DNA from 2 places in the Lysinibacillus sp. DFXJR4 genome. Region 1 is predicted to be linked to the other one. Evidence: riboswitches for the same ligand, from Rfam matches in the RefSeq annotation. Region 1 holds a riboswitch; the other holds the start of a gene.

What was found. Region 1 has a riboswitch for cyclic di-GMP ahead of AC2CGN_RS20050 (hypothetical protein). Riboswitches for the same ligand answer to the same signal wherever they lie in the genome.
Region 2: linked by a shared signal. The riboswitch ahead of AC2CGN_RS12945 (amidase) and the one ahead of AC2CGN_RS20050 (hypothetical protein) in region 1 are both predicted to bind cyclic di-GMP.

The regions. Positions count from the first base shown of each region.
Region 1 is NZ_JBXUNW010000014.1:30,651-45,764, forward strand. Features, by position in the region: gene gatB (Asp-tRNA(Asn)/Glu-tRNA(Gln) amidotransferase subunit GatB) at 1-1,034, shown strand, start outside; gene AC2CGN_RS20005 (thioredoxin family protein) at 1,464-2,024, shown strand; gene AC2CGN_RS20010 (diacylglycerol kinase) at 2,119-3,042, shown strand; gene AC2CGN_RS20015 (cytochrome ubiquinol oxidase subunit I) at 3,650-4,996, shown strand; gene AC2CGN_RS20020 (cytochrome d ubiquinol oxidase subunit II) at 4,993-6,018, shown strand; gene cydS (cytochrome bd oxidase small subunit CydS family protein) at 6,031-6,153, shown strand; gene rlmD (23S rRNA (uracil(1939)-C(5))-methyltransferase RlmD) at 6,572-7,936, shown strand; gene AC2CGN_RS20035 (hypothetical protein) at 8,054-8,350, shown strand; gene ltaS (lipoteichoic acid synthase) at 8,726-10,678, shown strand; gene AC2CGN_RS20045 (tRNA dihydrouridine synthase) at 10,991-11,953, shown strand; cyclic di-GMP riboswitch class I at 12,093-12,179, shown strand; gene AC2CGN_RS20050 (hypothetical protein) at 12,345-12,719, shown strand; gene AC2CGN_RS20055 (hypothetical protein) at 12,763-13,476, shown strand; gene AC2CGN_RS20060 (methyl-accepting chemotaxis protein) at 13,518-14,615, shown strand; gene AC2CGN_RS20065 (S1C family serine protease) at 14,839-15,114, shown strand, end outside.
Region 2 is NZ_JBXUNW010000005.1:53,615-68,728, forward strand. Features, by position in the region: gene AC2CGN_RS12925 (acyl-CoA carboxylase subunit beta) at 1-95, shown strand, start outside; gene AC2CGN_RS12930 (hypothetical protein) at 234-1,187, shown strand; gene AC2CGN_RS12935 (M20/M25/M40 family metallo-hydrolase) at 1,711-2,826, shown strand; gene AC2CGN_RS12940 (chemotaxis protein CheW) at 2,853-3,341, shown strand; cyclic di-GMP riboswitch class I at 3,477-3,564, shown strand; gene AC2CGN_RS12945 (amidase) at 3,608-4,495, shown strand; gene AC2CGN_RS12950 (Rpn family recombination-promoting nuclease/putative transposase) at 4,571-5,485, shown strand; gene nspC (carboxynorspermidine decarboxylase) at 5,587-6,726, opposite strand; gene AC2CGN_RS12960 (saccharopine dehydrogenase family protein) at 6,723-7,952, opposite strand; gene AC2CGN_RS12965 (hypothetical protein) at 8,242-8,448, opposite strand; gene AC2CGN_RS12970 (methyl-accepting chemotaxis protein) at 8,650-10,365, shown strand; gene AC2CGN_RS12975 (tetratricopeptide repeat protein) at 10,476-11,216, shown strand; gene AC2CGN_RS12980 (hypothetical protein) at 11,636-11,983, shown strand; gene AC2CGN_RS12985 (LysE family transporter) at 12,252-12,884, shown strand; gene AC2CGN_RS12990 (Cj0069 family protein) at 12,942-13,988, opposite strand; gene AC2CGN_RS12995 (EamA family transporter) at 14,170-15,108, opposite strand.

The DNA of each region.
Region 1 (15,114 bases):
ATGCTGGTGACCACTCATTAGTTGACTTTAACCGTCAAGGTACACCACTGGTAGAAATCGTATCTGAGCCAGACATTCGTACACCAAATGAAGCCTATGCATATCTAGAAAAATTAAAATCCATTATCCAATATACAGATGTATCAGACTGTAAAATGGAAGAAGGTTCACTACGTTGTGACGCTAACATTTCAATACGTCCATATGGTCAAGAGGAATTTGGAACGAAGACAGAGCTTAAAAACCTTAACTCCTTCAACTTTGTTCGTCGTGGTTTAGAGCATGAGGAGTTACGCCAAGCAGATGTTCTTCTTTCTGGTGGTGTTATCGAGCAAGAAACGCGCCGCTTCGATGAAAAAACAGGTAAAACAATCCTTATGCGTGTAAAAGAAGGAACAGACGATTATCGTTATTTCCCTGAGCCTGACTTAGTTCGTCTTTCTATTGATGACGCATGGCTAGAGCGTGTAAAATCAGAAATTCCAGAGCTTCCAGATGCACGTAAAAAACGTTACGTTGAAGAATTAGGCTTAACACCATATGATGCAGGAGTTCTTGTTATTTCAAAAGAAATCTCAGACTTCTTCGAGGCAATGGTAGCTAACGGTGCAGATGCTAAGCTTTCTGCCAACTGGTTAATGGGTGATGTTTCTGCTTACTTAAATGCAGAGCAAAAGGATCTTAAAGACACTGCTTTAACGCCAGAAAATCTTGCTGAAATGGTGAAATTAATCACTGATGGTACAATTTCTTCTAAAATCGGTAAAAAAGTGTTTGCCGAATTAGTTGAAAATGGAGGCTCCGCACAAGATATCGTCAAGGCAAAAGGTTTAGTTCAAATTTCTGATGAAGGTGCATTACTTGCGATTGTTACAGAGGTTCTTGACAATAATGCACAATCAATCGAAGACTTTAAAAATGGTAAGGATCGTGCTATCGGCTTCTTAGTAGGTCAAATTATGAAGGCTACAAAAGGCCAAGCAAACCCTCCAATGGTCAATAAATTATTACAACAAGAAATTGCAAAGCGTTAAAAAAAGATGGTGCTAGGCTAAGCCTTAGTACCATCTTTCCTTTTTATAGTTTGGCTTACACTTAATTTTCATCCAGATCAAGTGAAGAGCGATACAATTGCCGAGCATTAAGTTAAATTTTCGATAATCGTTGCAAGTGTTGCCACTTCGTAGATCTTGTGGTAAATAAATATCGTCCCGTTTTTCAATCATCACAACAGAAATTTATACCTCATCTTTTATCTACCGCTTATGTACGATGTTCTATAATATAATAGCTTATCTATAAATTATAGGTTATAAATAAAGAAGTTCATTATTTTTATCTTTATTCAGTAAAAGACTCCCACCCCTACAGGTGTGAAATTGATAAAGCTTTACAGTTGTCTAAAAAGAGTATTCATAGCAAAATATAGAATAGAAAATAAAAACATTAGGGGGATACCAACGATGAAAACAGAGCAACAATATTTTAATGAAGCAATATCAATTCAGCAATATATGGATAACATGACAACGCTAAAAGAGGAGAGCTTTCGCATTTATGATGGCTTTGAAGTGCCAACAAATGATGGCTTTGTCGAGCTGCTAAAAGACAAGCATCCTAAAATTTTAACAATTACAGAGGATTGGTGTGGTGATGCTATGCTAAACAATCCGATTATTCGCCGAATTGCAGAAGCGGCAGGCCTAGATATGCGTGCTGTACTACGTGATGAGGATACAGATTTAATTGATCGCTATTTAACAAATGGTGGTCGCGCTATTCCAATTTATCTTTTATTAGATGATGCTGAACAGGTTATCGGCAAATGGGGACCTCGTGCACCACAATTACAGGAACTAGTAGTGAGCAAACGAGCAGGGCTACCCGATAAAGAAGATCCTACATTTGAAGATGCTCAAAAGGCATTATATGCAGAAATTCGTGAGGAAAATATAACGAATCAATCCTATTGGACATTTGTTTATGAAGATTTTAAAAAACAAGTGACATCAGTTTTGAAGTAGTCAAATTAAGAGGCATCTGCTATTTATACGGTGCAACATTTCGGCGAATAATTCGTTGAATGAAATAGAATCTTATGAAGCAGGAAGGTATGTTATGAAACGAGCAAGAATCATTTATAATCCTACATCTGGACGAGAGGTATTTAAAAAGCATCTACCAGAAGTATTGGAAAAACTAGAGGTAGCAGGCTATGAGACATCTTGTCATGCAACAACTTGTGAAGGCGATGCAACCATTGCGGCAAAAAATGCAGTAGAACGTGGCTTTGATATCATTATTGCAGTTGGTGGGGATGGCACATTAAATGAAGTTGTTTCAGGTGTGAGCCCATTCGAAAAACGTCCAAAAGTTGGTTTAATTCCGATGGGCACAACAAATGACTTTGCCCGTGCAGTGCATATACCCCGAAATATTGAAGATGCTGTCGATATTATTATAAAGGGTGATACGTTGCCAGTGGATGTAGGTTTATTAAATGGGGAACGCTATTTCATCAATATTGCTGCTGGTGGTCGCATTACCGAGTTAACCTACGAAGTACCAAGCAAAATGAAAACAATGCTCGGGCAGCTAGCTTATTACTTAAAAGCAGTAGAAATGATTCCATCCCTCAAGGCTTCTCACATGCGTATTGAATATGATGGTGAGGTTTTCGATGGCGATGCAATGATGTTTTTATGTGGTTTAACAAATTCAGTGGGTGGCTTTGAAAAGCTTGCACCAGACGCAAGCATCAATGATGGATACTTTACGTTATTAGTATTGAAAAAAGTAAGCCTCCCTGAATTTATTCAGCTAGCCGCAATGGCTTTAAGAGGCGAGCATTTAAATGATGATCGAGTAATTTATAAAAAAGCTAGTGTGGTAAAAGTGACAACAGAAGATGAAATACATCTAAACCTAGATGGCGAATATGGTGGAGATGCACCTGCCACGTTTGAAAATCTAAAACGCCATATTGAAATTTTTGTACCACTTGCAGATATTCGTGAGGAAGATCGTATTTTAATTGAATAAATAAACCAAGGAGCTTTCTTGTGCTTAATCCAGTGCAAGAAAGCTTTTCTTTTGATTTTAAGTGTGATTGATTAATTGGAGGCTCAATTTGGATATTCTTCGCTCAATGGTGAAAGAAAGAGCTTAACAAGAGTACTGGACCGTTTAATAGTGAGAGCAAGCTTAAAAAGAGATGATCCTGCCCGATAGTCAAAGGAAAACGTTCAAAAAACCATGCTATTCATTAACGGATTTAAATTACTTAAGTTTCAATTTTTCATCTAATTATGGTTCTGAAAAACCGCTCAATAATTTAGTGTTAATTCCCATAAATGGGTTAAAATTCATGGTGATCATTGATTGTGAATGAATTAAGAAAAATGTTTGGCAAATGTGCGTATATTACTTGAACAAAATTTGAAACCTTTATAATAGGCTGAAATTTCGGTCCGTTTTAAAGGTTTTTTTCGTTGTAATAGTGGAAAATGGGGGTATAGCTAAGGGAAAGGAAGTGTTGCCTTTGTATAAGTCACAGGAAAGAAAGCTCATTTGGCTAAGCTTCGGTGTTGCAATTATCATGCTACTTTCCATTCTAGGAAGAATATTTGGAAGTTAGGGGGGCAATGAGATGATTAATGAATCAGCAGTCTTTTGGAGTAGAGCATTAACAGAGCTAACATTATCGTTCCATATTATTTATGCAACGATTGGTGTGGGTGTCCCGTTAATGATTATGATTGCTCAATGGACTGGGTACAAAAAGAACGACGAGCATTATATTTTAATGGCAAGACGCTGGGCACGTGGTTTTGTTATTACTGTGGCAGTCGGTGTAGTAACAGGGACTGCAATTGGCTTACAGTTATCTTTATTATGGCCAAACTTTATGCAGCTTGCTGGCCAAACAATTGCGCTACCACTCTTTATGGAAACGTTTGCATTTTTCTTTGAAGCCATCTTCTTGGGAATTTATTTGTACACATGGGATCGCTTTGATAGTCAGAAAAAGCACATGTTGCTACTAATTCCTGTAGCTGTTGGTGCATCTATGTCCGCTGTGTTTATTACGATTGTCAACGCATTTATGAACGCACCACAGGGCTTTGATATTGTAGATGGGCAGCTAGTGAATATCCAACCATTTTTAGCAATGTTTAATCCAGCAATGCCAACAAAGGTAGCTCATGTTCTTGTGACAGCCTATATGACATCAGCATTTGTCTTAGCAGCAATTGCAGGATACCGTATGCTTCGAGGTTCTAAGCATGTGTACCATAAAAAATCATTATTATTACTGATGAAGATTGGCCTGATTTTCTCTATTGCAGCCGCAATTATCGGAGATTTTTCAGGAAAGTACTTAGCAGAATATCAGCCAGAAAAATTAGCAGCAGCTGAATGGCATTTTGAAACAGAAGATAAAGCTTCCCTTATACTTTTTGGTGTGTTAGATGGTGAGGAAGTGAAATATGCCATAAAGGTTCCATATGCCCTTAGTATTTTGGCTTATAATAATCCAACTGCAGAGGTCATTGGCTTAGACCAATTTGCAGAGGAAGACCGTCCCCCTCTGTATATTCACTATCTCTTTAATATTATGGTGTTTATCGGCATGTTCATGGTGCTTGTTTCACTGCTCTACGTACTGGGGAAAGCACGTGGCTGGCAATTTATCCACACACGTTGGTTTAGATGGGTTATTGTCGCAGGAGGACCACTTTCTATCATTGCTATTGAAGCTGGCTGGTGGCTCGCAGAAGTTGGACGACAACCTTGGATTTTATATGGTTTAATGCGAACACCAGAGGGAGCAACTACAAGTGATCATGTAGATTTAATGATGCTATTATTTACTGGTGTATATGCTGTATTGGCAATAGGGAGTATTGTGGTTTTGGTTCGTATGTTCAAAAAGAATCCAATTGAACGTGAAATTGAAGATCGCCATTCTGAAAAAGGCGGTGATTTCCTATGACATTAGAGATTTTAGGTATATCAGTACTATGGATTTTCCTATTCGGCTATGTCATTGTAGCTTCGATTGATTTTGGAGCAGGCTTCTTTAATGCCTATAGTCTACTCATTGGGAAAAATCATATTTTAACAAATATTATTAAGCGTTATTTATCACCTGTTTGGGAAGTGACGAATGTCTTTTTAGTATTTTTCTTTGTTGGGATTGTAGGATTTTTCCCACAAACAGCCTTTTATTATGGAACGATTTTACTTGTGCCAGTTAGTATTTCACTTGTGCTCCTTGCAATACGAGGCTCCTACTATGCGTTTGAATCATACGGCTCGCGGGGACATATTGGATACACACTGACATATGGTGTAGCAGGCTTACTTATCCCAGCCTCTCTATCCGTAGTATTTGCGATTGCTGGTGGGGGATATGTTGACATTGTAAATGGGCAGCCCGTCTTAAATTATTGGACGCTCTACACAAGTGCTTTTGCCTGGAGTATTGTCGTTTTGAGCATAGCTGCTGTACTTTATATTTCAGCTGTATTTTTAACATGGTATGCCCATAAAGCAAAGGATAAGGAAGCCGCAAATCTAATGCGAAAATATGCGCTTATCTGGGCCGCACCTTTAATGGTTAGTGCGCTTGGCATTATGTATGAAATGAAAGCCATCAACCCAGAGAGCTATAATCATATGGTTGATTTATGGTGGCTCTTTGCCATTTCAGCAGTACTATTTATTATTACGGTACTATTAATAGCGATGCGAAAAAATTATGGTCTGGCTGTAGGACTATTGATTGCCCAATTCGCAGTAGCATTCTTTGCCTATGGTATCGCACAATATCCATATTTACTGTACCCATATTTAACAATTTATGATAGCTTCACCAGCACTCAAATGGCGATTGCACTCGTGATTGCATTTATTTTGGGATTATGTCTGCTTATTCCATCACTATTTTTATTGCTAAAGTTATTCTTATTCAACAAAAATTATGTGACAGGAAAAGAAGACAATCATGCATAGGAGGAAAGAATAATGGAAAAGTTTCTTATGTTTTATGCGCCATTTATTGTAGTAATTCTAGGAATTATCGCTGCGTTTTGGTGGGCACCCAAAGATCGTCATATAGCAAAAGAACAGGAAGAGAGTCGCGAATAGCGGCTCTTTTTTCTGCAGAGTAGGGCTGATTAGATCTGTTCAGTTAAAGGAAAGAAGAATTGCTCATGTTAGAGAAAAAACTGCTCGGGCAAATAGGAGAACCGCTCAGGGTGAAGGGAGATCTGCTCGGGTTAAGGGGAGAATCGCTCAGGTAGGAGAAAAAACTGCTCAGGCCAAGAGAAGAGTCGCTCAGGTAGGAGAAAAATTCGCTCGGGTCAAGAGAAGAACCGCTCAGGTAACAGAAGAAACTGCACAGGCAAAGAGTAGTTCCGCTCATCTCACAGATATATCTACCCAGATAAATTACGCCAATCTGATTTACTCTGCTCATAAGATAGTTTTTACAATAACAAGCCTTGTTCTTTTTTCATGCGCCAACACATGCTACAATAAGAAGATTGAAATGGAGGATGTATGAATGTCAGCACCCGTGAAAAAAAATGATCGACTAACAGTTTATATAGAAGATTTAACACATGACGGCAATGGCGTGGCAAAGGTTGAGGGCTACCCGCTATTTATACAGGGCGCACTTCCTAACGAAACAGCTCAAATCCATGTGTTGAAAACCTTAAAAAATTACGGCTTTGCCAAAGTTGTAGAAATTATCAAGCCGTCTCCTGATCGTGTGGATGCACCTTGTGAGTATTTCCAGCAATGTGGCGGTTGCCAATTACAGCATTTATCTTATGAGGGGCAGCGAAAATGGAAGGAAAATATGGTACGGAACGTTATGCAACGTATTGGTAAAATTAATGCGCCTGTTCTTCCAGTTAAAGGTATGAAAGAGCCCTGGCATTACCGTAATAAAGCGCAAATCCCTTTTTCCATAAATGAAGCAGGACAAGCAATAGCAGGTTTTTATAAAACGAAGACGCATAACATTGTCGATATGGAACGTTGTTTAATTCAAACAGGTGAAGCGGATGCTATTCTTGCTGGCTTGAAAAAGGAGTTAGCCGCAATGGGTATCCTACCATACAATGAGCTATCACATGAGGGGATGCTACGTCACGTAATCATTCGTACAGCTCGTGCAACTGGGGAAGTCATGGTTGTACTCGTTACGAAAAAGAAAAAGTTCCCTCAAAAAGAGGCAGCCGTTGCGATAATACAAAAGCTTTTACCGAATGTCACATCAATTATGCAAAACATCAACAGTAACAAAACAAATGTCATTTTCGGTGATGAGACCGTAAATCTATGGGGCAAGAACGTTATTATTGATACAATTGGTGATGTACGCTTTGAAATTTCAGCTCGTTCATTCTATCAAGTAAACCCTGAACAGACTGAAGTTCTTTACAAGCAAGCACTAGACTACGCTGATCTACAGGGTAACGAACGAGTAATTGATGCCTACTGTGGAATCGGTACTATTTCTTTATTCCTTGCTCAAAAAGCAAAGGCAGTCATGGGCGTAGAAATTGTCCCACAAGCTATTGAAGACGCAAAGCGCAACGCAGCACTGAACGACTTTACAAATACGTATTTTGAGGCAGGTCCAGCTGAAGAAGTAATTCCACGTTGGTATAAGGAAGGCAAAGAAGCCGATGTCCTTGTTGTAGACCCACCACGTAAAGGCTGTGATGAAGCACTTTTAAATACCATTTTAGAGCAACGTCCGAAGCGGGTTGTCTATGTATCATGTAATCCAGCCACACTTGCACGTGACCTACGTATTCTGGAGGATGGCGGCTATCAAACACAGGAAATTCAACCAGTTGACATGTTCCCGCATTCGACACATTGCGAAGCCGTAGCGTGGTTAAAGTTAGTTTAATGAAATGATAAAAGAACGAATTTCTAGTAGGAAATTCGTTCTTTTTCGGTACATAAATGGATTAAAGGTATTTTCGAAGAAATTATAATGAAGTAAAATTTTTTATGGAGGCGGACTATGAAGACGGAATTTATTATAACCGTAGTTATCATTCTAGGAATGGTAATTGTAATAGACAAAATATACGAAAAAATTAATATAGAAAATTATTCTCCTATTTGGGAGTATTTTTCTAAAGCCATCCTCTATGGGTTTATTGCTAGCGTTACATTATTCTATGGAAAGGAATCACTAAGAGATGTTAATGCACTAGAATGGGCCATCATTGCAGTTTCAGCAATAGAAGGAATAGGGAACTATATTAATTATGTAAAAGAATCAAAAAGGAGAAAAGAAGAAAAAAGAAAGATTTGAGGTAATCAAACTTAGCTACATAATGAAATAATTCTTCAAAGAGTCGCTTATCGAGGTTTTGTAAGTAAAAGTAAAAGTAAAAGATATAGTAATTAGCAGAGTCAATTTTACCCACCAGTACCTAAAAATTTTTGGATTAAAAAACCATAAAAATGTTAGTAACATAACATTTTCATGGTATTTTTTCTATGTAAATATTTATGTTAATTAGCAATAATTATACTAATTGTCTTTATGATAGTTAACAACTTGACAGAAATTTAAATGGGGAGTACGATACATTAGTCGCTAAAAAACTATTGCGAAGTAACATATTTTCAAAATGCAATACTTATTTTAGATTTTAATTTAAATAAGTAAAAGGTAGGTGCAAAAATGAAAAATCTAGTAAGTAAAAAAGATGATCTATTACACAACTTTTTAGGAATATATTTATTAGCTGTTTTAATGCTATGGTTTAAAACATATATTAGTCAACTATCACAATTTGATCTAGGCTTAGAGGGAGTCTTTCAACAATTCCTTTTATTAATAAATCCACTAGGTTCAGCAATGCTATTTCTTGGATTTTCATTTTTATTTAGAGGAAAACGAAAATATACATCACTTGTTATAATTTACACTTTGATGTCTATACTTTTATATGCCAATATTGTTTATTATCGATTTTTTAGTGATTTCATTACATTACCTACACTTTCCCAAACTCAGAACTTTGGAGATTTAGGTGGTAGTGTTCTCTCACTATTAAAACCTTATGATATTTTGTTCTTTGTGGATGTATTTGTCATGTTTTATCTACGATTTTCAAGAAAAATACAAAAAGAGTCTAATCGTTTAGGATATAAAAAAGCAACGGCAATCATTGCATTTGCATTGGCTATATCCGTCCTAAATTTAGGACTAGCTGAAGCTGATCGTCCGCAATTATTATCTCGAGGTTTTGATAGAAACTATATTGTGAAATATCTAGGAATGTATAACTATACGATTTATGATTCAGTCGAAACGATGAAAGCATCTTCACAAAGAGCTTTGGCGGATAGTAGTGATATTACAGAAGTAATTAACTATACAAAATCAAACTATGCCAAACCTAATGCAAAATATTTTGGTGCAGCAAAAGGAATGAACGTTATCTATTTACATTTAGAATCATTCCAAAATTTCCTTATCAATTATAAATTAAACGGTGAAGAAGTTACGCCATTTTTAAATTCATTAACTAAAGATAAGAATACAATGTATTTTGATAATTTCTTCCATCAAACAGGTCAAGGTAAAACGTCCGATGCAGAATTTATGCTGGAAAATTCTTTATTTGGATTACCTCAAGGTTCTGCTTATATTACAAAAGCACAAAATACGTACCAGGCAGCTCCTAGTATTTTAAAAGATTATGGTTATACATCTGCTGTATTCCACGGTAATAACGGAAGCTTCTGGAACCGAAATGTGATTTATAAATCATTTGGATACGACAAATTCTTTGATGCTAATTATTATAATACAGATTCTTCAGGTGATATGGCTGAGTATGGTGTATTAGATAAACCTTTCTTTGAACAATCTCAAAGTCTTTTAAGTTCCTTACCACAACCTTTTTATACAAAATTAATTACGGTAGGGAATCATTATCCATATAAAATGGATCAAAATTTAGTAACGATTGATAAAGCTAATACTGGAGATCCTAGTGTTGATAACTATTTCCAAACTGCTCGTTATGCTGATGAAGCAATCGAACAGGTTTTCAATCAATTAAAAGAATTAGGCTTATATGATAATACGATGATTGTTCTTTATGGTGACCATTATGGTATTTCTGATAATCATAATACAGCGATGGAACAAGTGATTGGCAAAGAAATTACACCATTTGAAAGTGCTAATTTACAACGCGTACCATTATTTATACATGTTCCAGGAATGCAAGGAGGAACTGACCATACTTATGGAGGCCAAACAGACCTTCTTCCGACGGTATTACATTTACTAGGAATTGATACGCAAAGATTTGTTCAATTTGGTTCAGATTTATTATCAGAAGAGCATGATGAAATTGTGCCATTTAGAAATGGTGATTTTGTCAGTCCAACGATTGATTCAATTAATGAAAAGTTTTATGATAATAAAACAGGATCATTACTAGATGATAGTCAATTAGAGTCTGCGAAAACGATCAAAAATGAAGTAGATCATAAGTTGCATTTGTCTGATAAAGTTGTGAATGGTGATTTATTGAGATTCTATACACCGAAGGGTTATACACCAGTTGATCCTTCTCAGTATAATTACTCCAAAGATGAGAATGTAGAATCGAATTAATAGTTATGGGCAGTTCAAGAAAATGTGTGTTATCTTGAATTGCCTTTTTATATGTTATCTTTGGATAAGAATTAAAAGGCATTGGATACTTTGTGAAACAGTGTCGGGTTGGAGTTGGCGTAATAGAAAAGCAGTGGATATAGAAAAATCTATACCATCTGCTTTTTTGCGATTTTCATAATATTTTTTACAAATAATAAATGTCCAAAAGTACTTGTGTTTGATAATAAGTTATTAAGCATGATATAAGTGTAAAAGATACTTTTTATTTTTTAATCGAGATGTATTATAGTGAGAGGATTTGGATTTGAAATGATAGATAATTTTTGGCGTGATTTACCACGACCATTTTTCGTACTTGCACCAATGGAAGATGTGACAGATGTTGTTTTTCGTCACGTAGTAAGTGCGGCTGGTCGTCCAGATGTATTTTTCACGGAGTTTACAAACTCGGATAGTTATTGTCATCCAGAAGGCATGAAAAGTGTGCGGGGCCGTTTGATTTTTACAGAAGATGAACAGCCGATGGTGGCTCATATTTGGGGAGATAATCCCGAATATTTCCGTCAAATGAGTATTGGCATGGCAGAGCTTGGATTTAAAGGCATTGATATTAATATGGGCTGCCCTGTACCGAATGTGGCTACAAGAGGGAAAGGCAGTGGCCTGATTTTACGTCCAGACATTGCAGCAGAACTTATTCAAGCAGCAAAAACGGGCGGGTTGCCTGTTAGTGTGAAAACACGACTTGGCTATAAGGATGTAGATGAGTGGGAAGAGTGGCTAACGCATATTTTAAAACAGGATATTGCCAATCTTTCTATTCATTTACGAACAAGAAAGGAAATGAGCCAAGTAGATGCGCATTGGGAGCTTATTCCTGAAATCAAAAAATTACGTGACCGTATTGCACCAAATACGCTACTTACCATCAATGGAGATATTCCTGATCGTCAAACAGGGCTGGAGCTGGCGAAAGCATATGGGATTGATGGCGTTATGATTGGACGAGGTATTTTTAAAAATCCCTTTGCTTTTGAAAAAGAGCCGAAAGAGCATAGCAGTAAAGAATACCTAGATCTTTTGAGATTGCAGCTCGATCTTCAAGATCAATATGCGGAAGTACTGCCACGTTCCATCACAGGGCTTCATCGCTTTTTCAAAATCTATGTCAAAGGATTCCGTGGGGCTGGCGAATTAAGAAACCAATTGATGAATACGAAATCAACAGATGAAGTGCGTGCATTGCTTGATAGCTTTGAAAAAAAATATTGATGAATACTATAACATAAATTTAAAATACTTCTAATTCCTGATGTTATTAGGAGTAAATTACTAAATGTCGACAAAAATTGACAAGTCATTTATAATGTAATTGTAATATATCAATGTGATGTTAGTATTATTTTTATAAAATAGAAAAAGGCAAACTTATCGAAAGGTAAGGACGCAAAGCTACGAGTCTAAAATCCCCTTGGATAATGATAGTCGGGTTGCCAAAATAATAAGTGTTTTTTGGCTATCCTAATTCTGTTCAAGGATAGTTTTTTTGTTGAAAAAATAAAAGAACAGACGACAATCAATCGTAGTGATAGATGTAATGAAATGTTTATATTTATAAAATAATACTAACAATATCAAATAAAGAATAAAAAGGAGATTTGAGATGATAGTCGTTGATAATGAAAAATATAAAATGGCAATTTATGAGGCAAAAAAAGAAGTACACGTTCAAATAATAGGGTTTATTAAAGCCGCTCTTGTAGAGCAATATGTTAAGGATTTGGAGGAGACAGTGGCTAGAGTTCAGAAAAATACATATACATTAGTTTTTGATGCAACTTATCAATCACCGCTTCCTTCAAAGGTTTCAACAGAGCTAGGAGAAACACTAATGTTTTACGCATCACTAGGTTTCAAAGAATTATTTATTGTTAGCCCAGCCTCTAAAATAGGATATGTCCAAGTACGAAATGCTTTAGAGAGAGTTAACTTCCCAGGGACAGTGGTTGACAATGTTTCACAATTACCAAGTCGTTAGTCTTTTATTAGCTATAGTCATATTTTGAAAAGAGGAATTTAGGATGCAAACAGTTCAAGAATTATATACATATGAAATCCTTACAAAGGACCAAACAGATTTAATTGAACAGGCAGCAGAATGTTTAGCAAAAACATTTATTGGAGTAGAAGTTGCCGGTAAATGGGTGCAAGAGCCGATTATCGGGTACGCCTTACAACTCCCATACGAAGATTTCTATCAATTTACAAAGGAATATATTGAAGCAAATGTTCATCAAGGATATTGTGCTATTGCACTAGATAAAGAGCAAAAAGTCGTAGGCGCACTAGTTGGGGATACGAATGTCCTTGAAATTATGGAAGAGGATATTTTTGAAGGCACGTTCTCTAATATGAACATAGTCATGCATGTTTTAGAGGATATTGATGAACGTTTCTTAAAAGATTATAAAAAACGTTATGGAAAAGATATGGAAGATGGAGAGGTACTACATTTATTTTTATTAGGTGTAATTGCTGAACATAATCGTCATGATATTGTACAAGGCTTAGGCGATATATTAGTAAAAAGAGCAAAAGAAGAAGGCTTAAGATTAGTATTAGCTGAAGCGACAAATCCAAAGTCATTGCGTTTAATGGAGAAGTATCATGACCTGACAAAATATGTAGACATAGAAGGAAACTTTATTGTTCATAAATATGAAAGCAACGAACATCTAAGCAGTATTCCATCAACTGTAGCAGATGGAATTTACATCATTGTAAAAGAACTATAAAATTTTATCACTAATACGTTAGTAGAATAGGAGATATTTTCATGGAAGCCATTATGCTAGGGATTATTGTAGTTTTAATATGTACATCTTTGTATTTTGCTTACCTCTATTTTTCACTTAAACGTCATGCCCAGTTAAATAATGAGGGACAAAATGGACTAAACGAATTATCAACAGGTCAAATAGGTGAACAATTTTTTAAATTCGCAAAAAAGATCAATGAAAAAGGTGAAAATCTTTTTGAACATGGGGAATACGCAACTGAAAAGGCTGATACTGTAAGGGCCGCTATTGACGAAGTCGGTAAAGGATTAAAAAAGCAACTAGTCGCTACCGAAGAGAGCTCTACTTCTATCGAAGACATTACAGTAGCTATTGAAGAACTGTCTATAAGATCAAACCAAATTTCAGAACAATCGAATACGACGTTAGAATTAACGCAAGAGGGTAACGTTAAGTTAAAAGATTCACTGGTGAAAATGGAGCAATTTAATCAAACGATTAATACGACATTTGATGCAATCAATACACTTGGAGAAAAATCATACGAGATTGGAAACATTGTAAAAGTAATTACAGGAATTTCCGAGCAAATCAATCTATTAGCATTGAATGCAGCTATCGAAGCAGCACGTGCAGGTGAACATGGTAAAGGTTTTGCTGTAGTTGCTGATGAAGTTCGTAAATTAGCAGAACAATCGCGTCAGTCAGCTGATGAAGTTTCAAATATTGTCAAAAATATTCAAGATGAGACGAACAAAGTCGTAATCTCGATGAAGCAAGGAACAGAAGAATTTGAACAAACAAATACAAAAATTCTTGAAATAGGAGAAATGTTCGAAAAAATTGTAGATACAACAAAAATTATTGCTGAAAATAATGCGAATTCATCAGCAAGTACAGAAGAATTATCTTCAAGCTCACTTCAAATTGTGGCAGCTATGAAGGATATTTCTTTTATTTCGCGAGAGTCTGTTGAAATGTTTGAAGAGTTAGTTGGAATTAGCGATGAAGAGTTAAATACAATGGAAAAACTAGTTCAAGAAGCAGAGCAACTTGTAAAATTAAAAAAGGATGCAGAAAAAATCCTTTTTTCTTTAAATCGTGGTGTTGAAACGGAAGAAGCTAGAGCTGTTTAAGGTGCCGCAAAAATACGAAAGAGGAAGTTATCCTTGAATGTTTTAATCAATAAATGGAGATATGTCACTTCCACAAGAAAACAGGGCAAAGGGAAGTTAAGCAAGAACGAATTCTGGGAGGAATTCGTTCTTTTTCATGTAATTGAATAAAGGATTTAGAGGAATATAAACGAATTGTATATAAGTGCTAAATAAATATACGTACTGTAGGAGATGGAAGGATATGATTGTGACAACCAGACCTTTAAAAATTAAATATAAAAAACCAGGCAATCCTCTTCAGGAGTTTATGGAAAACATTCAATACAATAGCTCCCTTACAAAGGAAGTTGTCTTTCTTCGATATATTGGTATACCTGAATCTGTCGATCTTTATAGGGAAGATATTTTAAAAATGGATGAGTATTTTTATGCTAAAAAGGAAAGTGTGCTTTATTTACGATTACATAAGCTTGAGGTCATCACCAATAAAAAAGATGTAGATAGATTTTCAGAGCTT
Region 2 (15,114 bases), on a different contig from region 1:
GTGATACACGTATTAAGCTAATTCAAGGTTTAGACATGCTTTCAAATAAACATGAATCACGCCCAGAGAAAAAACACGGAAATATTCCACTATAAAATTTGTACAAGCCCAGCAGCCATTTGCTGGGCTTTCCTGTTGGCACAAAGAAATTGACGAAAAATGATAAAAGATGACAGATAATTGAAACATTTACTCTTTTCATCCGTACAAATAGATAAGAGGAGTTGAGATGAATGGAATGGAAACAATTACAAAATGAACAGGAAATCATACATGCACAATTAAGAAATGTTAGTAGGTTAAATGAGCAAAAACGATTAATTGAAAATCAACTTGAGCGTGCACAACAGGACATTTACAAACATTCTATAGCACTCAATCACATTCGAACGAAACTTGATAAATTAGAAGGCTTTTCGTTTATGAATATGATTCGTACGTGGACGGGGCAGCAAGATGAGCTACGAGCAGAGAGAATTGATAAAGCAGCCGTTCTTGAATTAAAAATAAATGAAGCAAAGAAAATGCAAGAAGATTTAACAATCGATTTAGCACAAGCTGAGTCAAAGCTTACTCAAATTAATGAACAACATTTACAAGAAGCTTTAAACAAGCTGAATGCTAAAAAGAAGGGCTACCTACAAATACATGAGCCAGAGCAAGCAAAAAAATTAGAGCAATTAGCCCATGAAGAAATAGTAACGAAGCAATTAATTATAGAAATGAAGGAGGCTGAAGAGGCTGGTGAAAATGCATTAACAATGCTTGGGCAAGCGGCTGCTTCTCTACATTCCGCTAATGGTTTTTCAACATGGGATACGTTTTTGGGAGGGGGACTTATTGCTACACATTTGAAGCATGATGCACTAAATCAGTCTGAAAATTATCTTCACGATGCTCAAATTGCTTTACAGCGATTTCATAATGAGCTTCTGGACATCCATGATTTATCAACGAAATCATTACATGTTGAAACAGATGGCTTTGTCAAATTTGCAGACTACTTCTTTGATGATATTTTCTCAGCCTGGTCAGTTCACTCCAAAATATCAACTGCTAGGGAGCAAGTGTCTCGTGTGCAAGATGATGTACATAATACAATTTGGCGTTTACAGGATAAGCATCATAAAGCGGTTGAATATCTTCAGTTACTTGAACGTGAAAAAGATGCTATCTTCCAACTATAAGAAGCTTGTGGAAAGGGATAAACTCCCTCTTTCACGAGCTTTTTATCTTCATTCAGCAAATGTTTTTTGTATCGAAAGCATAGTGGCAGATGTTTTATGCACGACAGCGGCAGCTACAGAAGACTCCCACATTTACAAATGGTGAGATGAATGCGGTTTTGTTTCCTTTTCAGTGGGTGTCCAAATACCTACTGAAATAGCGGAACTCAGTCTAAGAACGCCACGTCTTGTGGCAACGACTTAGTGACCAACATCATGTTGCTGTCGCTGCGTTAGCACTACGCTTTCGCACAAAAAACATCTGTTGGCCCAAAGCCTCTGGCGGATGTCACGGAATCGGAAAGGAGTTCTTTGTGCATGCACAAAGCCAATTCCGGACGCAATTATGCCGAGGCATAATTGATCTCCTTCCAAAAATTAGTCTCGAACTGCTAGTGAATTATTTCAACTCCTCTAACGTTGTGCTAAAATAATACATATACTATAACGTGGTAATACACGTAAACTAAGGGAGTCTTACAACATGACAAGTCGTTTAGTAGAAGAGTTTTTCGAGCTCGTACAAATTGATTCAGAAACAAAATATGAGCATTTGATTGCGCCGGTTTTAATCGACAAATTAACAGCGCTTGGTTTTACAGTAGAACAGGATGATGCCCATACACGAAATGGACATGGAGCAGGCAATATATTGGCTACTTTAAAAGGTTCTTTAGATGTTGAACCAATTTATTTTACTTCTCATATGGATACAGTTGTACCAGGTAAAGGGATTAAGCCATCTTTACGAGAGGATGGGTATATCGTGTCAGATGGTACTACAATTTTGGGCGCTGATGATAAAGCTGGGCTTGCAGCATTACTAGAAATGGTGAAACGTTTAAAAGAGCAGAATATTGAGCATGGAGATATTGAATTTATCATCACTGCGGGTGAAGAAAGTGGACTTGTTGGGGCTAAAGAGTTAGATTCATCCAAAATTAAAGCAAAATACGGCTTTGCAGTGGATAGTGATGGTAAAGTGGGTGGAATTGTTACAGCAGCACCATATCAGGCAAAAGTCTTCGCCAAAATTATTGGCAAAACTGCTCACGCTGGTGTAGCTCCAGAAAAAGGAGTATCAGCGATTACAGTGGCTGCAAAATGTATTGCACAGATGAAGCTAGGCCGTTTAGATGAAGAAACTACAGCAAATATTGGTCGTTTTGAGGGTGGTCAGGCTACGAATATTGTATGTGATGAAGTGAATATCCTTGCAGAGGCTCGTTCAATTGATAAAATGAAGCTCGATGCTCAAACGAAGCATATGCAGGAGACATTTGAACAAATCTCTGCATCACTTGGAGCACGTGCTGAAGTAGAAGTAAAGCTTATGTATCCAGGATTCCGAGTAACTGAAACAGATAAAGTCGTTCAAGTCGCAATGGCAGCAGCACGTAACATTGATCGCACACCGACCCTAGGGATTTCTGGAGGAGGTTCAGATGCAAATGTAATTGCAGGCTTTGGCATCCCTACAGTCAACCTTTCTGTTGGCTACGAAGATATTCATACAACAAATGAAAAAATCCCAGTAGAAGAATTAGAAAAATTAGCAGATTTACTAGTTGAAATTGTCAAAGAATCTGCAAAAAAATAACAGCAGAAATTGAAGGATGTGACCGCATGGAAAGTGTAAAAGCAGTAGTTTTTGCTTGTGGAACTGAAGAGTATGCAGTGCCTGTGGAACAAGCAATTTCAATTGAAAAATTAGAGCATGTAACACCGATTCCTCATTTACCTAATTATCTTCTAGGCTTCACAAGAATTCGTGGTGAGCTTATCCCAGTGCTTGATTTTGAACGTATTCTATATAATCGTTCTTCAAATGCTGTAACAGCACGTATTATAGTATTGAATACAGATGTTGTGAATTATGGATTACTTGTAACGGAAGCCCGTGAAATTCTAGATTTTGACACGTCTGTTTTACAGCAGATGGGACTTGTCAACTATTCAAAAACGCGTTATTTTACAGCAGTGGCAAACCTGGAAAATCGTATGATTACCTATGTGGACCCAAAAATACTAGTCAATTCACTAGAAGGAATTCGTGAAATTATTAATTACTTGCATAAAATGCTAGAAAATGAACAAGAAAACGTAGATGCTTGAAGGCTCTACGTTTTTTATTTTTAATAGTAAAAATAACCCGTTTGAATATGATTTTATTCCTCCTTATTAATGATTAGTATGCATTTTTCCTACAGACATTTTTATTTTTGCCATGTATGATAAGGAAAAGAAAACAACTGTAAAAGGCAAACTTGTCGAAAGAGAAGGACGCAAAGCCATGAGTCTAAACACTATTTTAGTGCATGATTGTCAGGTTACCAGGTTCTGTTCTAGGAGCTCTGGCAAATAGAATGGAGCTGTAAGACATGAAAAGTTGTTCCTTATTAACAGTAACTATTGTTATTTTTGTTACAATTGCCAGTACGTTTGGACTATCATTTGGAAAGGTAGACGCAGTGAACGTGGAAGATAAGGCTACTTGGTTATGGGATACTTCAAGGATTATTGAGGATGAGGCAGGAGTACTTTCGTTTTTAGAGAACAAGCAGGTAAACAAACTGTATTTACAGATTAATATGGATATAGTAAGTGCCGTCTATAAGCGTTTTATTAGTCATGCAACTGCAAGGGGTATCAAAATATATGCATTGGACGGAGCGCCAGATTGGGTATCTAAAGATGGCTATAAAATGCAGGATCAGTTGTTTGATTGGTTACATACATATAATAAAAATGCTGAAGTGACTGAGCGATTTTCAGGCGTTCATCTCGATATAGAGCCATACTTAAATAGTGGATGGAGCTATAATCAAACACAATCAATTGAATCCTATCAAGCACTTCTTACAAGAGCCAAAAAGGAAACCAAGCAATTACAATTACCTTTGGAAGCAGATATGCCGTTCTGGTTTGACGAAATTAAATACAACAATCAATTTGGAAAAGGATTACTTGCTGAATGGGTGATAAATCAAGTAGAGGGCGTTTCTATTATGGCTTATCGAAATACAGCAAAAGATATTATTAAAATTGTACAACATGAAGTAGCCTATGCCAAAAAAGTTAATAAATCCATTGTGATTAGTGTTGAAACAGGTGCATTAGATGATAATCAAAATATTACTTTTTATGATAATGGTGAAGCCTATATGAATAAGCAACTAGCACTTGTTCAACGTCACTATGCGAAAAAAACAAGCTATCAAGGGGTTGCCATTCATCATGTTGATAGTTGGATGAATATGCAGCCATAGTAGAGCAAAGTACACTTGATACTTATATTAATTATGCTAACAAACGTAGAGGGCTAGAACCTCCTTTCAAAGTTATTGGATTTAAAAGTAGATTTTGCGTTTAAACAGCTTTTTGGCAGTGAGCGCAACAAACATATAACTATAGTCTTTCTGAATGCCATTTTACAACGTACAGGTCGGGCAACTATTACAGAAGCAATGTTTTTAAATCAAGTGTTAGGTGGTGAATATCAAGACGATAAACAATCACGACTTGATATTGTAGTGAAAACGCAAGCAGGAGAGCTGATTAATATTGAAATGCAGCTTTCCACTCAGCAGGATATGTTTAAACGGTCGATGTTTTATTGGTCACGATTATTTACAACCCAGCTACAAAAAGGACTAGGGTATCATACACAACGCCCCACTATAACTATCAATATTTGCCATTTTACATTATTTGAAGAAATCGTCCATTATCATAGTACCTATCATTTATATGAGGATGCGTTACTTCAACGCTTAAGATCAAAAGACGATGTATTAGAAATTCACTTTATTGAAATGGACAAGTTTCTACATGCCTGGTTTAACCAAACATTAAACGCTCTGGACGATATTTTAGTTAGATGGTTATTATTACTTGGCATGGTAGATGCTCGTAAGCAAAAAACATATGATGATATTTATCTAGAATTGGAGGCATTAACAATGAAAGACGAAAACTTGCAACAAGCACTAAGTGCATGGGAAGAGTTAAGCCAAACACCTGAAACAATTATTGCCTACCAGTCTCGTTTAAAGTACATGATTGATGAAGTAGCTAAACTAGAGGATGCTAAATATCATGCACAACAAGAAGGAATAGAGAAAGGAATAGAGAAAGGAATTAAAGCGGTGGCAAAAAATATGATTGCATCAGGTTACGATAATGAACAAATTATGCAATTAACTAGCTTAACTGTAGAGGAAGTATTACAGTTAAGAACTGAAATCGAAGTTGAATGATGTAAAACACTAAGACTAAGAGCAAGGAGAAAGGTAGTCCTTTTAAAACCTAAGAAGATAATAAAACACCTCCAAATTTAGCTGGAGGTGTTTGACATTTTTTAAGAAAGTCGGCCACTATAGTCTTCAAATTTAAATTCACGAATGACTTTAATGCCCTCTTCATCATTGTAAGAAACGATTGAAGGTAAGTTGACGCCGTTAAACATATGGTTTTTCACCATTGAATAATGGGCCATATCTGTAAATACAAGACGGTCACCTGGTTTTAGTGGCTGCTCAAATGAATAATCGCCAATTACATCACCAGCAAGACATGTAAGTCCACCTAGGCGATATGTGTGGGCTAATTCATTCGCTTGACCAGAGCCAATAATCATTGGACGGTATGGCATTTCAAGTACGTCAGGCATATGACATGTTGCTGATGTATCTAGAATAGCAAGATCCATCCCATTTTCTTGGATATCAAGGACTGTAGCTACCAAATAACCAGTATTAAGGGCTACTGCTTCACCTGGCTCTAAATACACAAGCAGGTTATATTTTTCTTGCACATAATTAATGATATTCACAAGCTTCTCTACATCATAATCTTCACGTGTAATATGGTGGCCACCACCGAAGTTCAACCATTTCATTTGGTGTAAAACATCACCAAACTTTTCTTCTACTACTTCAATAATACGCTCTAACGTATCTGAATTTTGTTCACACATCGCATGGAAGTGTAAGCCATCGATGCCGTCAAGCTGGGATTTATCGAAGTTAGCCAAAGTTGTGCCAAGACGGGAATTCGTATAGCAAGGATCATAAAGAGCTGTTTCAATTTCAGAGTACTCAGGATTCACACGAATACCACATTCAATTGTTTTACCAGCAGATTTCACTTTATCCTTGAACTGAGCCCATTGGTTAAATGAGTTAAACACGATGTGATCCACATAGCCTAGAAGCTCGTCCATTTCATGCTCAATATAAGCAGGAGCATAAACGTGAACTTCTTTGCCCATTTTTTCATAGCCAAGACGTGCTTCATGCAGTGAGCTAGCTGTAATGCCTGCTAAATATTCCCCTACTAAAGGGAATGTTGAATGCATAGAAAAACCTTTAAGGGCTAGTAAAATGCGGCAGCCTGTACGATCTTGAATTGATTTTAAAAGCTCAAGATTTTGTGTTAATAATCGCTCATCCACTACATAAGAAGGGGATGGAACTTTTGAAAAATCAATTGGTTTCATCGGCTTAATTCCTTTGCATCTAAATCAAGGTCAAGTAATTCTGGGTTATGGCTTTCTTGCCATGGTAGACCCCATTTATTTAATGCATCCATGAATGGATCTGGATTGAAATCTTCTACATTCCAAACACCTGGTTTGCGCCATTCACCATTCATCACAAGCATTGCACCAATCATAGCTGGTACGCCAGTTGTATAAGAAATCGCTTGCGAACCAACTTCGTTATAACATTCTTGATGGTCACATACGTTGTATACATAGTACGTTTTTTCTTTGCCATCTTTAAGACCGCGAATAATACAACCGATATTTGTTTTACCTTTTGTACGTGGTCCAAGTGAAGCTGGATCTGGTAATACTGCTTTTAGGAAGTGGATTGGCTGAATCATTTGACCTTCAAATTCGATAGGTTCGATTGATGTCATGCCAACGTTTTCTAATACTTTTAAGTGTGTTAAGTATTTTTCAGAGAACGTCATCCAGAAGCGGATTTGTTTTAAACCTTTGATATTTTTCGCAAGTGATTCAAGCTCTTCATGGTATAGAAGGTAAATATCTTTTGGTCCGATTTCTGGTAAGTTATAAACCTCTTTTTTCTCAAGTGGTGCTGTTTCCACCCACTCGCCTTCTTTCCAGTAACGACCATTCGCTGTTATTTCACGAATGTTAATCTCTGGGTTGAAGTTTGTTGCGAAATGATAACCATGATCTCCTGCATTTGCATCCACGATATCGATATAGTGGATTTCATCAAATTCATGTTTTTGTGCATGAGCTGTAAAAACGCCTGTTACACCTGGATCAAAACCGCTACCAAGTAATGCAGTTAAGCCAGCTTTTTCAAACTTTTCTTTATAAGCCCATTGCCATTTATATTCAAATTTTGCCGTTTCAGGTGGCTCGTAGTTTGCAGTATCCACATAGTGCACACCTGTCGCTAAGCAAGCATCCATAATCGTTAAGTCCTGATAAGGTAGGGCAACGTTAATGACTACATCTGGTCCAAAAGCTTTAATAAGCTCAATAACCTCTTCTGTATTGTCTGCGTCTACCTGTGCAGTATGAATTTTTGTTTTTCCGCCATCTAGTTTTTCTTTTAGAGCGTCACATTTTGAAACAGTTCTACTTGCGATACAAATTTCCTCAAATACGTCCGAATTTTGAACACACTTGTGTACCACAACACTGGCAACTCCGCCAGCTCCGATAATCAATGCTTTACCCAATTGTCTACCCCCAAGTTCATAAAAGTATTGTCAAACAAGCTGATTATACAGAAATTTGATATAGTACTCAATCATTGTTTTAAAATTTTCTACAAAAAAATTTATTTTTCTACAACAATTGGACTTATTTTACGCCAATAAAGCTGAATGGTTCATCAATAACTAGAGGGGAATAGAAACACTAGTGATTGAAGTATTACTTTTTGAGTGAAAAGGAAGCACATGAAAAATTCCCTTTCCTACTAAAGCAGGAAGGGAAAAATTCAAATAGATTTTAATTATTGCTAAATTATTTTGAAAACCGATTTGAAATTTGTTTCTTTTCATCTCCCCACACATAGAAAAAGATCATGAGCAATGCACTTAAAAAAGCCATTACAAGGGCATAAGTACTGAGGGCAACATTCACTTGACTTTGTATAGCATAAATGAAAATAGCGCCTAGTGTTAATAAATTTCCAATAAAAAGCGATACAACATGAAAACGTCTATTCATAGCAAGCCCTCCTAAATGAAGATTTTATGCCCAATAGATGAAGATATAGCACTTCAATTATCTCATAATTCAGAACTTTATCCAATACTTTTTCCATTCTATTATTCATTAAAAGATGCTTTTTAAATACATCTTTTTATAGTATGATAGAAATAAAGTGAATATTCATAGATTTTTACTAGAAAGGGGAGATGATGAATCGTGAAATTACGAAATTCATTAACTTTTCAACTCGGAACGATCATTGCTGGTATCTTAGTGGTGATGCTAGGAATTACATCGTTCGCTACATACATAACGGCTTATAATAAATTATATGATGCAGCGGGAATAGAGGCATATGGATGTGCCAATATAACAACAGGCTTGATTCGCCCAGAAGATATGGAAAGAGCATTGCGTGGGGAGCAAGCAGCAAAAGAGAGTATTGGGAAGGATTTAAACTGGACAACAGGACACAAAGACATCTTTCAAACGCAATATATTTTAACACTAGATGGTACATTGCTAGCCTTAGATGATCATTTGGCAGAGAAGGGCTTTGCACCTGGAGATACATTTTACATGGACCAGGAGGCAATCCAATTATTACTTGAGAAAAAGCATCCAACATACTCCGAACCCTATACATATGGTGGAATGGAGCGATTATCAGGCTATGCACCAATTTTTAAGGATCATGACACAAGTAAAGAAATCATTGCCATCAGTGTCATTGATTTCGACGCTACTATTGTGAAGGAGCGAACTTGGGATGTTGTGCAGAGTGGTATTTTAATTAGTATTTTTCCAATGTTAATTGCTTCAATTATTACAGGCTTTTTAATTCGACGTAAAGTTAAGCCTATTACCTTACTAATTCATCAGGCCAAGCAAATAGCTAATGGTAATTTAGCGGTGGAGGAAATGAAGGTAAAAAGGAATGATGAAGTAGGAGATTTAGCAAGCACATTAGATCGTATGACTGTCAACTTACAAAATATGATTATGACGATGCGCACTACATCTATTACATTAGCCACAAATGCTGATGAAACCGCTAACACATTAAATGATATGTCAAATACGATTCAAGGCGTCGCGCACAATATCTATGAAGTTACGGCGACAGTAACAGATGGTCTGCATCATGCAGAAAATGCAACAGATGTACTTACATCCTTAGCAGAAGATTTACAAACTATAAAAGTGAAAGCAGATACAAGTGTTGAAACCACAAGAGGAACAATGAAAATTGCCGCACAAGGAGAGCAACTTGCTAAGGATATAAATAATGACATGACTTTAATCCGTAAAGGCTCTGATATGGTCAGTAACACGGTTAGTAATCTAGTCACTTCAGCAACGCGAGTTCAGGCTATTACCACATCCATTGCTGGGATTGCTGAACAAACCAATTTACTGGCTTTGAATGCCTCCATTGAAGCAGCAAGAGCAGGAGAACATGGCAAGGGCTTTGCAGTGGTAGCAGAGGAAGTTCGAAAACTTGCTGAGCAATCGAATCAAGAAGTATTAAAGGTTGACCAGCTAATACAGGAAATTATGGGACATATTCAGCAGGTTACTTCTTCGACGCAAGATAATACAAAATATATTGAAAAGGGAACAAAGACGGTTCGTTTAACTGCTCAATCATTAGGAAATATTTCAGCAGCGGTTTCACATACAGTGGAAGAAATTATTGAGATATCACATGCTATGACTTTGGAGGCAGAGAAATCAGATCATGTTGTTCAGATGATTCAACAATTAACGCAATCCATTCAAGAGATTAAGGAAACATTGAATGCGATTACAGCGGCAGCCCAGCAAACAACAGCAAGTATTGATGAGGTAGCGTATAGCTCAAATGAAACGAATCAAATGGCACATACACTTGAACAACATGTAAAGTCGTTCAAATTAAAAGAATGTTAAACGTTATTAAATATTTACCCTTGTAATACATGATATACGCTCCTTTTCTCTCGAGAAGATGGTAAACTACCAATAAAACGTTTCTTTTGGTGAAGGTGAGGGTTTTAATAGTGATCAAACAGTTTGATGAGCGTGTCCAACAGATTAATGAACTATTTGTAAATGGGAGCGTGAAGGAAAGCTATCAGTTAGCCAAAAATATTGTAACTGATAATGCATTCACAGAGCATACGGCATTTGCTACGATTCAGCAACATGTTGCTTTATTGGAGGCGAATGGCTATGCGAATATGCCTATTCCTACTGGTGAAAAGCTGAAGCAAAATATGGAACGAGCAGATGGCTCCTATCCAGAGCGTGATGTCCTTTCGGCTTATACGGGAAGCCAGGATGATGAGCAGTTTGGTAAAGTGGTGGATGAATTGCTAGCTGGGCCCATTGAGGCACAGGCGAATGCTTACTATATAATGGCTGAATATTTTGTTTTGGCGAAAGAGCATGATAAGGCAAATATTCAATACGCAGAAGCCATCAAACTACAACCAAATAAAGCACTTTACTGGGGGGCTTTTGCCCAATTTCTGAATCGCAGTGAGGGCAGTCCATATTTAGCCCTTCGTCTTATTGAAGAAGCAATTCAGTTAGATAGCATGAACCCACGCTGGTATTATATTCAAGGTAATATTTTTTTCCAGCTTGTTGCAGCTACAAAAAATTTAAGCTATTTGCCTGCCTTAGAGGATGCATGGGAAAAGGCTAAAAAGCGTTGCTCTGCTAAGCAGGTAATGTTAAAGATGGACATTGCGAAATCCACTGATATTCTTACTCAATGGAAAAAGCAAATGCTTTAAGGAAAAATGGCATCTTTCACCTGAGAGATGCCTTTTCACACCAAAAAGATTACGACTAAGTATTATTTATTTCTAGCTATATCGGGCTTGTTTAAATTTTCATTTTCAAAGAACACATCACAGCTATTTGTTTGTTTTGAATGCTAGTGCTCTCCGTGATTGTGTCAAGCTCCTTTACAGCTTGCTGTATAACCTCTTTTTTCTGTTAATACAGTCCCTTGCTTTTCTTGTTCTTCTATAAAAAATTTAGTAGCACTGGCATGTCCTGGGTACGATAAAAAAGAAACTCCTTATCAAACATACATATAATCCCCAATCTCACACTTTTCACTTTCCTATGAAGAAAACCAGATTGCATTAAAATATTCATCATCGGCATCTTGATCACATAGCTGATTTCCGTTCAGGTGAGAGAGAAAGTGGCTCAGTCAACGGCATTATCCGCTCGGGTGAAGGAGAAAGTCGCTCAGTCAACAGCACTATCCGCTCAGGTAAGGGAGAAAGTCGCTCAGTCAACAGCATTATCCGCTCGGGTGAGGGAGAAGGTCGCTCAGGTAACGGCACTATCCGCTCAGTCCACGGGCATTATTCATTATTTACTACTTAAAATCTTTCTTCCTGTAAAGCTGTCACAAAGCCAGAAATGGATACAAATGAATAATCTTCTTTTGTTTAATTTTCAGGATGAGAACAGTAACTCAAGCCTATTAGGGTCATCAATAATAGCATTCTTTTCCATTCAAACAGACCTCCTACGTATAGTTTAATCTGATGAAATCAGCTTGAAATTGTGGCATAGCAATATAAATAAGTCACTTCAAAACTGTACAGGTTCAATATGGATTTTGGTGGGAGAAACCTTTATTGGTAGATATATTACTTTATTGGGGGTAATGTGAAATATAGTTTTTATTTTCAATATTATTCTATAAAGTTGAATAATTATTAATAATCCCTTTCAATGTCGTATTTTTATGCTATAATCAAACAAACGGACGTATGAAGCTTATTTTATAGCATGAAAGAAGTGTTTGTTTGAGTTTATATGTAGCATATGTATTGGTAGGACTTGCGATTGCCATGCCAGTTGGGGCCATTACCGTGGAAATGACAAAGCAGGGTTTAAAGAATGGCTTTATCCATGGTTGGGCAGTAGGACTTGGTGGCATGACGATTGACATAGTATTAGTATTTGCATTGTATATGGGATTAGCCTCGATTTTAGCAATGCCAATTATTCAAATTCCAATGTGGATAATAGGGGCAGGCTTTTTATTCTTCTTAGGGCTGGATTCAATTAAAAATGCGGACCATGATATTACGCTAGCAGGAGAGAAAGTAACAAAATCGTTTTTTACTTCTTATCGTAATGGACTACTAGTAGCCATTTCGCCTGGAAATCTCGTATTTTGGGTGAATGTTTTCGGTGTGGTTCTAGCCAAATCATATGGTGAAGGTGAATCAACCAGCTTTTTAGTCATTGCAGCAGGTGTTCTGAGTGGTATATTATTGCATGATATTGGCTTAATGGCCATTGTTTCTGTGACTCGAAAAGCGATGAATCGTAAGGTCATTAAGACTCTTACAATGGCAGCAGGTGTCTTATTAATTGGCTTTGCTGGATATTTTATCTATGAATTTATTCAAGCTATAAAGGTCTATATATGAAAAAAAGTGCGATTTACAAGATCGCACTTTTTATTTTTGTTTGTAGACGTTAATTAGTTAAGCGGAAACCTCTGTACGCTCCTTGATGCAAGCGATAATTTCCTCAGCTACTTGGTGTGCTAAGGTAAGCTCCGAAGTAAAGCCTACACAAGAGCAATTCATCTCACCTAAAACATAGCAATCTTCTCCTGCTGCATCAGTATCTAACATAAAATCAGCCGTCCATATTAATGGCAAATCATAACCACCAAGCAGGCTAGTGACAAGAGGTAGCTGTGTTAAGAAGTTTTGTACCAGCTCTTCCCAGTCCTCTGGAGAATCGTAGCGGTACTTGGCACCAGAAAATAATGTTGCGCTAAAGGCATCCTCAGAATCTGCTGGCTTTTTATGTACAACGTGTACGGGTTTATCACGTAACATAAATAAGCGAATTTCCCCCTCTGTAATACGTGGCAGGAAGCGCATATCGATAAGCATGCCATTTGCTCCTGTAATGTACTGCTCGCAAAATATCATAAAATCACTAAGCTTCCAATATTCCACATGATTATCCTTGGCTTCCGTACATTTAATTTGAGCATCAAGTGGTACCTCTGAGACTCCTTCTGCAAGAGTTTCCACCAATTTTACTCGCCAAATTCCTTCTCCTGTTGAACCACGATTTTGCTTTAAAACGCGTTCTGTAATAGCCAGAGAGGTAGGAAATTGGGCTTTAAAGGCTTCAATTGTATAATAGGCAAATGTATCATCAGGCACTAAATTGGTAGAGGACAATTTTGATAAGACATCTTTCGAGCCATAGCCAATCATGGCATCAGGGTGCGGCATTCCGATGACACCAGCATTACATAGGTCTCGTAACATTGCAAAGTATTCTTCCTCATGCTGTAAATTTCCAGGATTAATACGTGATACATAAGCGATTCCATTTTCTTTCACGTAATTAAATATCTCTTCTTTTCTTGTCACATCAAAGAAAATAACCTCCGCATTTTGACCACGTTGCTTTAATGCATCCACCATTGGCATTGTATCTTTCCTATAGCCATCTGGTCCCTTATCTGAACCACCACGAACCTCAAAAAATATAACTTTTTTATCCATAAAAATACCTCCTTAGTATGATGATAGTTTCAGTATAATAGACTGAAAGGGATAAAAGATATATAAAATATGTAAATTTTGTGTATTAATTTAAATTTTATCCCACATAAACAGCCAATAAAGATGCTCTATCATACTTAAGTGAAGCAGTATGCAGCTTGTGTTCCTTGAAATCTATATTTTAGTCACCATTATTTTGTAATGGTTGTTGCTTTTTTGGGAAAACAGTGAGATATAAAATCATACAAAGAATCAGCATTGTTCCGAGCAACTGAAAACCTCCAAAGTTAATTTTGAGCCATAATACGCTTGTCATAACAGCTGTTAAAGGTTCTAAACTGCCAAGTAAGCTTGTTTCTTTCGGCGTTAAATAATGTAGGCTAGCAATATAAAACCAGAAGGCTAACATCGTTCCAAAAATAACAATAAACAAAAAATACGCAATGGTTGACAATGCCCAATTAGACATGTTAATTTGCCACGGTTGATGAAATAGACTCATCACAATACCACCAATAACCATCGACCACCCTACCACTAGCAATGAATGAAATTGCTGTAAAAGCGGAACAGCATATAGCGTATAAAAAGCTGCAGAGAGACCAGATAAAATGCCCCAAAACACTGCCATACCGGGAACAGAGAGGGTTGAAAAGGAGCCGTTTGTAAGTAATAAAAAAGTACCAACCAACGTCAGTGTGACAGCAATACCATCCTGCCTTGTTAATTGACTATGCTTTGTTATTAGATAATAGCCCATAATAAAAAGTGGAGCTAAGTATTGAAGTAATGTAGCAACAGCTGAGTTACCGATTGAAATCGACATCATATACGTATATTGAACCGCAAGCATACCTAGTAAACTAAATAATATTTGTCTGAAGGCATTGTGCTTTGTACGAAACATAACAAAAATTGAATTATTCCAATGTGTTATTTTATAAACCCCAATTAATAATAGACCTGCTATAAGAAGGCGACTTGAAACAAGCCATCCTACTTCGATATTTTCCTGCTGAAAAAGCTTTTGCGCAACAGTCCCGCCAATACCCCAAAAGCTTGCCCCCAGAATGACGAGAATAAAACCAAAAGTACGTTTGTTAAGTTGTGTTTGATTCATTTTGAA